One region of the Aeromicrobium sp. CF3.5 genome, then DNA from elsewhere that is predicted to be linked to it. Evidence: riboswitches for the same ligand, from Rfam matches in the RefSeq annotation. Region 1 holds a riboswitch; the other holds the start of a gene.
The links. Region 1 has a riboswitch for thiamine pyrophosphate ahead of thiM (hydroxyethylthiazole kinase). Riboswitches for the same ligand answer to the same signal wherever they lie in the genome.
Positions count from the first base shown of each region.

Region 2: it holds a riboswitch for thiamine pyrophosphate, as region 1 does, so the genes downstream of both, thiO (glycine oxidase ThiO) here and thiM (hydroxyethylthiazole kinase) in region 1, are expected to answer to the same signal.

Region 1 covers NZ_JBIMEZ010000003.1:342,404-347,593, reverse strand. Annotated here, with positions in the region: gene ACHAA3_RS08540 (bifunctional hydroxymethylpyrimidine kinase/phosphomethylpyrimidine kinase) at 1-1,057, opposite strand, end outside; gene thiM (hydroxyethylthiazole kinase) at 1,058-1,867, opposite strand; TPP riboswitch at 1,859-1,950, opposite strand; gene ACHAA3_RS08530 (PLD nuclease N-terminal domain-containing protein) at 2,033-2,251, shown strand; gene ACHAA3_RS08525 (DUF309 domain-containing protein) at 2,392-2,679, shown strand; gene ACHAA3_RS08520 (alpha/beta fold hydrolase) at 2,711-3,550, opposite strand; gene ACHAA3_RS08515 (TraR/DksA family transcriptional regulator) at 3,673-4,014, shown strand; gene ACHAA3_RS08510 (VOC family protein) at 4,059-4,412, shown strand; gene ACHAA3_RS08505 (putative quinol monooxygenase) at 4,429-4,752, opposite strand; gene ACHAA3_RS08500 (hypothetical protein) at 4,839-5,190, shown strand, end outside.
Region 2 covers NZ_JBIMEZ010000005.1:247,050-252,239, reverse strand. Annotated here, with positions in the region: gene ACHAA3_RS11585 (NADH:flavin oxidoreductase/NADH oxidase) at 1-1,076, opposite strand, end outside; gene ACHAA3_RS11580 (pyridoxal phosphate-dependent aminotransferase) at 1,158-2,312, shown strand; gene ACHAA3_RS11575 (diguanylate cyclase domain-containing protein) at 2,361-3,278, opposite strand; TPP riboswitch at 3,561-3,668, shown strand; gene thiO (glycine oxidase ThiO) at 3,637-4,812, shown strand; gene thiS (sulfur carrier protein ThiS) at 4,809-5,045, shown strand; gene ACHAA3_RS11560 (thiazole synthase) at 5,049-5,190, shown strand, end outside.

The sequences.
Region 1 (5,190 bases):
CGAGATCTGCGCTGCGGAGAAGCTCCCGCAGGGCGGACTCGGCGTCCTCGGAGAGGAGCCGGTCACCGCTGGAGGCGACCATGACCGGGTCGAGCACCACGACCGGAGGTCGGTTCGCCCCCAGCCAGTCCCCCACCGCGGCGATGATCGAGGCGTCGAACAGCATCCCGAGCTTGACGGCGTCGATGGTCACGTCGTCGCTGACCGCCCGGAGCTGCTCGATCAGGAAGTCGAGCGGTGGGGTGTGGATGCTGCGGACGCCGGTGGTGTTCTGCGCGACGAGCGTGGTGACGACCGCCATCCCGTAGCCGCCACTCGCAGCGATGCTCTTCAGATCAGCCTGGATCCCCGCACCTCCCGTGGGGTCGGTGCCGGCGATGCTCAGCACCCGGGGGATCTGGGTCATCGGCCGCGGCTCCCCGGCCCAGGCCCGGGCCAGCTCGGCGGCGGCGGTGCGCGGGTCGGGTGAAGCGCAGACCCAGGAAACGACCGCTGCGCCCGCAAGTCCACCGGAGCGGAGGGCGCGCAGGTCGTCGGGGACGATCCCGCCGATCGCGACCGCTGGCAGCGCGCAGCTGCGGGCGAGGGCGGCGACACCCTTGACGCCCAACGTGGGAGGGGCGTCGAACTTCGAACCGGTCTGGCGCACGATGCCGATGCCGACGTACCCGACCCCGGCCGGGCTCGTCTCGGCCGCAGCCAGATCTTCTGGAGTGTTCGCGGTCAACCCGATCACCGCATCAGGCCCGACCAGGGCGCGCACCTCCTCGACGGGCAGGTCCTGCTGGCCCACGTGCACGCCGGTGACCCGTGCGCCCCGGGCACGGGCGGCCAGGAACACGTCGACCCGGTCGTTGACGAACAGGGCGACGTGCGCGGGCAGTCGCCGGGACAGGGCTTCGACGAGGCGCACCACGTCGTGGACATCAGCGTGCTTCTCGCGCACCTGCACAGCCGTCACCCCGCCCGCGACGGCTTCGACGACGACATCCACCAAGTCACGGCCACCACGTTCGACCTGCGCAGCATCGGTCACCAGGTAGATGGACAGGTCCATCTACGACACCCGTCCGTGGCTCGTCACCGTGTCGGCGTCGATCACGCTGAGCGTGTCCAGCAACGCCACCACGAACGAGCCCGGCCCCTCGACCCGGGCTGCGGCCAGCTCCCCGGCGATCTCGTAGGCGGTGCACGCCGCGATGGTGGCCAGCAGCGGGTTCTCGCCGACCGCGACGAACGCTGCCGTGACCGCGCCCAACGCGCACCCGGCGCCGGTGATCGTGGTGAACAGCTCGGTGCCGTTCGCGACCCGCACCACCGTGGCTCCGTCGGTGATCAGATCCACCTCGCCCGACACCGCGACGACCGCGCCCGACGAGCGGGCGATCTCGACCGCTGCGTCGCGGGCCGCCTCAACCTCGTCGACCGCGTCCACACCGCGTGCACCGGAACCGGATCCCGCCAGGGTGCGGATCTCCGAGGAGTTCCCGCGCACCACCGTCGGACGCAGCTCCAGCAGCTGCTGAGCGAGCGCGGTGCGGATCGGCAGCAACCCGACACCCACCGGGTCGAGCACCCAGGGGGTGCCTGAGGCCGAGGCAGCGCGGGCCGCTTCGACCATCGCCTCGCGCTGCTCGCCCGAGGGCGTACCCAGGTTGATCAGCACCGCCCCAGCGGCCTGCGCCAGGACACCGGCCTCGCCGGGAATGTCGACCATCGCGGGGCTCGCTCCCACCGCGAGCACTGCGTTGGCGACGAGATTCGTGGTCACCGTGTTGGTCAGGCACTGGACCAACGGCCCGTGGGTCCGGACCTGGGACAACAGGTCGCCGGTGGTGTTCAGCAGGTCGGTAGGCGTACGCGTCATGCGCGACATCCCTTCGCTAGTTCTAGCTAGATCAGGTTCGACGGGTGTGATCTCAGCCCCGCAGGGCACCCCGTGTCAGGTGGTGATGCCCAGCCTACGGTGCGACCAGCTGCGCTGTCCTCGTACTCGACGCTGCGTGTCTGCCCGACGGGGTAGCGTCGAGTCATGGCAACCAGGAAGTGGTCAGACCTGACGACCGGTCAGCAGCGAGCGGTGTTCGCTGCGGGCGCGGCCGAGGCGATCGTCACCATCGCGGCGTTGCGAGATCTCGCTCGACGGCCTGCGACCACGGTTCGGGGCCCCAAGGTGATCTGGGTGCTCGCGTCCTTCGTCCAGCCCGTGGGCCCGTTGGCGTACTTCGCGGCGGGTCGGCGCTCGACGTGACCGGTGGCCGAGACCGCGACGACGTTGGGCGGCCCAGACAGAGCCGGCCTCGCGACGCCCTCGGTCGTCCTCTCCCTTACGGGGCCGTGGGTGTCGAGCCCGTTTCTGAGGAACCGCTCCCGGCGCTGGAGACGGTGGACGTGGCTCGCAGGCTGCTGGACGAGGGCAGGCCCTTCGCTGCTCACGAGGTCCTGGAGGCTCGCTGGAAGGACGCCCCACCAGCCGAGCGTGACCTGTGGCAGGGACTTGCGCAGGTGTGCGTCGGCCTGACCCACGCCGCACGCGGCAACACCGTCGGAGCGGCCCGCCTCCTCGAGCGTGGCGCGGGGCGGGTGCAGGCCTATGCGGTCGGCGACGGCCCGACCTACGGGCTCGACCTGACGGCCGTCATCGCTTGCGCGCTCGACCAGGCGGCCGACGAGAGCTGAGTCGTTCCGACCGCTCGAGGCCCTCGGGTGGTCAGGCGTCGGTGGCGATGAACTCACGCAGCACGCGTGCAAAGCGTTCCGGATCGTCGAGGTGCGGAAAGTGTCCGGCCCCCTCGAACAGCTCGACCCGGCAGTCGGGGAGCTCGCGCTCCACGCTGCGCGCGTGCTCGACGGGGATCATCCGGTCCTTCGTGCCCCACACGATCATGGCCGGGATCGGCAGCGCGTCCCCGAGGTGGTCGTGGGCGCTGATGCTCTGCCCGCCGATGTCGATGACGGCGCGGGTGGTGGCGAGGAAGGCGACCCGGCTCTCGCGATCGCCCAGGGAGCTGAAGCCCTGCCAGATCGCGTTGACGTCGGCGCCCGGCTTCCAACCCAGCTTCGAGGCGCCGCGCCCCAGCGCCTCGACCCGCGAGAGAACGGGGGCGGACGCGACGACGCTGAGCACCTGGGCCGCGCCGGGCAGGGTCGCCGACCGCAGGATCAGGTTCACCTCGCGCCCGAGGCCACCGCTGGAGACCAGGACGAGTCGCTCGACCCGCTCGGGGAAGAGGTAGAAGAACTGCATCGCGATGCCACCGCCGAGGGAGTGCCCCACCAGCGTGACCCGGTCGACCCCGAGGTGGTCGAGCAGGTCGCGCATGGCCGCGGCGTGCGCGCTGAGCGAGTAGTCCCCCAGCGGCTTGGCCGACTCGCCGTGCCCGAAGAGATCGGGCGCGATCACGCGGTGGTCGTCGTCCATCGCGTCGACCAGGTGGGACCACTGCTGCTGCGACCCGAGGATGCCGTGGATGAACAGCACGACCGGACCGGAGCCGCTGTCGATGTAGGACAGCTCGTGACGGTGCAGCACGACCGTCTGCGAAGTCATGCGCGCCATGATGGGGATCCCTCGCAGTGATCGTGGATCGGACGTCGTGATCGTATCGCTCCAGCACGGAGGGGACGCGGTGACTGAGCAGCTGTCCGTGCGCGGTGCGTCACGATGGGGTCGTGGAACACGTGCGCGCTCAGCTCGAGGTCGATCAGCAGGAGACGCTTGGACGCCTGGCGAACCTGACGAACGATCACGCCTCGGTGGTGGAGGCCTCCCGCGACACCAACGCTGATGACGAGCACGATCCCGAGGGCGCGACGATCGCCTTCGAGCGCTCGCAGATCGGGGCCCTCGTCCGGCAGGCGCAGCTGCACCTCGCGGAGATCGACGCCGCCGTGGCGCGACTCGACTCCGGCACGTATGGGACGTGCGAGCAGTGCGGTGCGCCGATCGGTGACGGCAGGCTCCGGGCCAGACCCACGGCACGCACCTGCATCCGGTGCGCCTCCGTACATTGACTGCCATCGGTATCGTTGCTGCTCACCCTTGTGAGGAGCAACGCATGCGTGTCACCCGGATCATCGCCGACCTTCACGTGCCTGACCTCCCGGCAGCCAAGAGCTTCTACACCGACTACCTCGGGCTGGCCGACGAAGAGTTCAACCTGGGCTGGGTCGCGCGCTACACCTCACCGGAGACCGGAACCAGCGTCCAGCTGATGACCCCCGACGCCACCGCCCCCGAGGACCCGGTGCTCTCCGTCACGGTTGACGACGTCGACGCCGCCCACGGCGAGGCGGTGCGGCGCGGTTTCGAGATCGTGCACCCGCTGAACACCGAGGAGTGGGGCGTGCGGCGCTTCTTCGTCCGCGCTCCGGACGGCAACGTGCTCAACATCGTCCAGCAGCACCGCTGACCCGAACCGCGACGGCTCAGAACTCGGCCATCCTGCCCCAACCGTCCTGGTCCGGGACGTCGACGTAGATGATGTCGGGCGTCTCGGCGACGAACGGCTTGGTCGCCGGATTGGCCAGGAACTCCTGGAAGTGCTCGGAGTTGACGTGCGCCTCGCCTGCCGCTGCGTCGTCGAACGCCTCCGAGGTGAGAATCGTGTCAGGTTCGTCGACGCTGCGGTACTGCTCGAACCACTTGTTGCCCGGCTCCCGACGCGTTGCCTCGAGGAAGGGGCGGTTCGCCGCGAGGTACTCCTCGGCGGTGCCCGGCTTGACCTTGGTCTTGACGGTGATGAGGATCAATTCGTCTCCTGGGAGTGAGGATGGGCAACTACCCACCCCGACGGTAGTCGCACCGTTGCGGTACCCGCGTGGACCATGATGGGGCCATGACGCCCGGCATCGCTTTCCCCGCCCAGCCCGACGGCAATCGCAGCACCACGTCCACGGGTCGCGCCATCGTGGCCGACGCCTTGCGCGCCGTCGATCCCGTCGGCGGTCGAGCCGCGGAGCAGGAGACTGCCTGGCGCAGCCGCTACCTGCTGCACATGCGCCGACTCGTCGAGGCAGGGCTCCCCGAACCGGAAGCGTGGCGAGCGATCGCGGACGCGGGCCTCGACTCGGTGCACGCGCGCATGCGGGTGATCACCCAGGACGGGGAGGATCTTCCGCTCGACTCGGTGCTCGAGATGGAGAGCTCCACGAACCTCGAGACCATCGAGATTCGCGGCCAGCGCGAGC
Region 2 (5,190 bases), on a different contig from region 1:
CGCAGGTACTGCGGCGCGTAGCCGGCATCGTCGCGCTCCACGCCCAGCGTCGCCGCAGCTCGCAGCGGCCAACCTGGATCACGGAGTGCCGCGCGCCCCAGCAGGACGACATCGGCCGATCCGTCGGCCAGCACCTGCGCGGCCTGCTCGGGCTCGGTGATGAGACCGACCGCCCCGGTCGGCAGGCCACTGACCTGACGCACCTCGGCAGCGAAGGGCACCTGGAAGCCCGGACCGACGGCGATCTGCTGCTCGGCGATCGCGCCGGCCGAGGAGACGTCGACGAGATCGACGCCGTGACCGGCGAGCAGCTGGCTGATCCGGGCGGTCTGCTCGACGTCCCAGCCCTGCAGGCCGTCGGGCGCCCAGTCGGTGGCCGACAGCCGCACCAGCAGAGGCTTGTCCGCAGGCCAGACGGCCCGCACGGCGTCGACGATCTCGACGAGCACACGGGTGCGATTCTCGAAGGAGCCGCCGTACTCGTCGGTGCGCTCGTTGATGAGCGGGGAGAGGAACTGGTGCACGAGGTACCCGTGGGCGGCGTGGATCTCGACGGTGTCGAAGCCGGCCTCGTCCGCGCGGCGCGCTGCAGCCGCAAACGCACCAGGCAGGGCGCGCACCTCCTCGAGGCTCAGCGCACGCGGTGCGTCATTGCCCGGGTAGGCGGTCGCGGTGGGAGCCACGGTCTGCCAGCCGTCGGCTGCATCGGGCACGCTGCCCTCGCCAGCCGGGAACAGACCGTAGGTGGAGGCCTTGCGGCCCGCGTGCGCCAGCTGCACGCCGATGGGGGTGCCGCGCTCGTGCACGAACTCGACGATCTTGCGCCACGCCTCGGCCTGCTCGTCGTTCCACAGCCCGGTGTCCTCGGGACTGATCCGGCCCTCGGGGACGACGGCGGTGGCCTCGGTCAGGACGAGGCCGAAGCCGCCGATCGCGTGCGAGCCGAGGTGGACCAGGTGCCAGTCGGTCGGCACCCCGTCGCGCGCCGTGACGCTGTACTGACACATCGGCGCCAGCCAGATCCGATTGGCGGTGGTCATGCCGCGAAGGGTCAGGGGCTCGAACAACAGGCTCATGCTGGGTGCAACCGCACACCGGCGCAATCGCTTCCCCGGCTTCACCAGATCAGCGCGGCACGGACGTAGGCTCGGACCATCATGCGATCACCTGCGGCACGCCTAGACGGACTCGGCACGACGGTCTTCGCGGAGATGACCGCACTCGCTCTGAAGACCGGCTCGGTCAACCTCGGGCAGGGTTTTCCGGATACCGACGGTCCCGACAGCGTGATCGACCGCGCTGTGGAGGCCCTGCGGTCGGGGCGCAACCAGTACGCCCCAGGCGCCGGCGTTCCCGAGCTGCGGGTCGCAATCGCCGATCATCAGCGGCGCCTCTACGGCATCGAGCTCGACCCGGACACCGAGGTGGCAGCCAGCACCGGCGCGACCGAGGCGATCGCCGCCGCACTGCTCGGTCTGATCAATCCTGGCGACGAGGTCGTGGTGCTCGAGCCGTACTACGACTCCTACGTCGCAATGCTGCAGATGGCCGGCGCGGTCCGACGACCCGTCACGTTGCGGGCTCCGGACTTCCGCCTGCCGATCGACCAGCTGCGCACGGCGGTCACCGAACGCACCACCGCGATCCTGCTGAACTCGCCGCACAATCCGACCGGCGCGGTGCTGACCCGCGACGAGCTGGCTGCCGTGACCGACCTGGCGATCGAGCACGACCTGATCGTGATCAGCGACGAGGTCTACGAGCACCTCACGTTCGGCGTCGAGCACATTCCCATCTCGACCCTGCCCGGCATGGCCGAGCGCACCCTGACGATCAGCTCAGGGGGCAAGAGCTTCTCGTTCACCGGCTGGAAGGTCGGCTGGGCGAGCGGACCGGCCGGTCTGGTGCGCGCCATGACGGGCGCCAAGCAGTTCCTCACCTTCACGTCGGGATCGCCCCTGCAACCCGCGATCGCGGCCGCCCTGGACGACGCCGAGGCCATCACGGGCGATCTCCGCCGCACCCTGCAGGCCAGACGCGACCAGCTGTGCGCCGGACTGGCCGACATCGGATTCGACGTGTTCGTGCCCGATGGCACCTACTTCGCGACCACCGACATCCGCTCCTTGGGCTTCGAGGACGGCCTGGAATTCTGCCTGTCCCTGCCCGAGCGCTGCGGCGTGGTGGCGGTCCCCCACCAGGTGTTCTACGACGACAAGGAGGCCGGGCGGCCGCTGGTGCGCTGGGCGTTCTGCAAGACCGAATCGGTCATCGACGAGGCCCTCCAGCGGCTTCAGGCCCTGCGACCGTAGCCGGCAGCGATCACTCGACCAGCCCCCGCGGAACAGGCTCTGCGGCTGCTAGTGCAAGGGATCGATTGACGTGTCGAACTCTTGGGGCTTTTTATGCAGGTACAGGTCGCCGTCGGCCCGGGCAATGAGACTTTCCTCGGTGTCAGATGGTTGGGCCTCGACGAGGCCGTACGTCCAGGGGACACTCGAATCGACTTGGAGGCGGTCGAGCAGGTCCTTGGCCCGTGTCAGAGTGGTGTTCGGGAGAAGTAGCACGAACTCGTCGCCGCCCGTGCGAGCGATCGAGTCACGGCGACGTGTGGCGTGCTCGAGGTGTGCCACCATGACGATCAACATCTGGTCGCCGGCGGCGTGCCCGAACCGATCGTTGATTGCCTTGAACCCGTCGAGGTCAATGGCCACGACCGCCAGGGGTGCGCGCGTGCGGGCCGTGTCGGCGAGCTCGTGACTGAGCCGTGAGGCAAGCCCGTTGCGGTTCAGCGCGCCGGTGAGTGGGTCGGTCTCAATCTGCCGGTCCAGCTTCGCGCGCAGGTACAGGGCGGCTTCGAGACAGAAGGTCGACGCAAGTACCAGGTTCGCCCAGGTCGCGAACAGGCTCCCGATGCCGCCGATCCAGACAGCCGATCCAGACAGCAGGAACATCGCGGCGACGCTGGTTCGAGCGGTTCGATGGTCGAAGAACCACCCCAGGTAGCAGCTCATCATGGGGTAGAGCACGAGGTTGTTCACCGCCATGGTGACGTCGGCGGCCTGCGCGGTCTGCAGGGCTGTGACCCCGATGAACAGCCAGCACGCGGCGAGCGCCGCCCACGGTGGGAACCGTTCGCCGAGCGCGGCCGGCAGGCCCGCCGCCGTCACGGCCAGGGCAATGATCAAGATGGTCCACCGAGTAGAGACGTTGACCGATCCTGTGAGGAGGTCGAGGACCCCTGTGGCCGCGACCACCGCAGCAGCCAGTGAAGTCACCAAGGCAAACGACGCCGACCTGACGGTCTTGCTCGTGCGAGGTCCGTGCACCGTTACCTCCAATCTCGCGGTGCTTACCATGTCACGTTTCTGACCACCCTGCAGGGCCTTTTCGGCGGCGTGCTGCCAGGACTGCCCACCCGCTGCCCGGACCCGCCGCGTGTCGTTCGTCGTGGTCGTCACGTGCACCCCGCATCCCTCACGGACACCGTCCGAAACCATGGGTGGAGCATTCCTCCGTCATGACTGGGCGTGTCCAGACCGGATGTTCGCGGCGTAGGGTGGGCGGCGCGCGGGAGCCCGGGGACGATCGGGGCTGAGAGGGCACATACGCCGACCGCTGAACCTGATCTGGATCATGCCAGCGAAGGGAGCGATGATGGTGCTGTCCGGCACCGATGTACTCGTGATCGGCCACGGCGTGGTCGGCGCCATCGCCGCGTGGCGGGCGCGGGTCGCAGGCCTCGCGGTGACCTGCCTGGACCCGCATCCGGGTGCGGGTGCCTCCTACGCCGCGGCGGGGATGCTGGCGCCTGTCACCGAAGCCGACTTCGGCGAGCACGACCTCGTGCGGCTCAACGTGGCGTCGGCAGCCCGGTGGCCGGCATTCGCGGCCGAGGTCGAGCACGCCTCCGGCATGGACATCGGCTTCTGCACGAGCGGGATCCTCTCCGTCGCCTATGACGTGGGCGATGCCCAACAGCTGGACCGGCTGTGTCAGGTCCAGCGACGCTGGGGACTCGAGGTCGAAGAGCTGGCCGTCGCCGGGGCACGCGACCGCGAGCCTTTGCTCGGACCCCGGATCGCAGGCGCCTACTGGGTCCCGGGCGACCACCAGGTCGACCCGCGTGCCCTCCACCGGGCGCTGCGCGAGAACCTTGCCCGGCTCGGCGTCACGACGTTCTCGGTCGCTGCGGCTCGGCTTCTCACGGACTCCGCCGGCGCGGTGGTCGGCGCTGTCGACACTGAGGGAGTCACCCATCTGGCGGACCGCGTCGTGGTCGCCGCAGGACATGCAACTCGCGCACTGGTTGCCCCGCTGGAAGGGGTCGAGGCTCCCACACGTGCGGTCAAGGGACAGATCGTCCGCCTCGACGGTCGCGACGCAGGGTGGATCGGTGAAGCCCGCATCGTGCGTGGGCTCGTGCAGCAACGTCCCGTCTACGTCGTGTGGCGGCCCAGCGGCGAGATCATCATCGGGGCCACCTCCGAAGAGCTTCCCGACGACCGGCAGTCCACCGTCGGTGGCGTCTTCGGACTGCTGCGCGACGCGCGCGCCATCATTCCGGGCCTCGACGAGCTACCCATCGCCGAGCTCGCCGCGCGCGCCCGGCCGGGCAGTCCGGACAACCTGCCACTGCTCGGCCAGACCGCTACTCCGGGGCTGATTCTGGCCACCGGCCACTATCGCAACGGCATCTTGCTGGCCGCCCTCACGTCCGACGCCTGCGACGCGATCTTCGCGCAGCGCCCCCTCGACGAGTTGTGGTCGACAGCCGACCCGATGAGATTCTGCACGAAGGAGACCAGATGACCGCACTGACCGTCCACATCAACGGCGAGGCCCGCCAGCTCGCGCCCGACACCTCGCTCGAGCAGATCGTCATCGAGCTGTCGTCCGGTCCGGCCAGGTGCGCCGACGACGGCAGGCCTCGCGGAGTCGCGGTCGCCGTCAACGACTCGGTGGTCCCCCGCGGGCAGTGGTGCACGACGTCTCTCCGCGCCGGGGATCACGTCGAGATCGTCCGCGCCGTCCAGGGAGGCTGACCCATGACCGATGATCTGCTGTGCATCGCCGGTGTCAGCTTCGACTCGCGGCTCGTGATGGGGACGGGCGGCGCAGCAAGCCTGCTCGGCCTGGAGGAGGCGTTGCTCGCCTCCGGGACCGAGCTCACCACTGTCGCGATGCGCC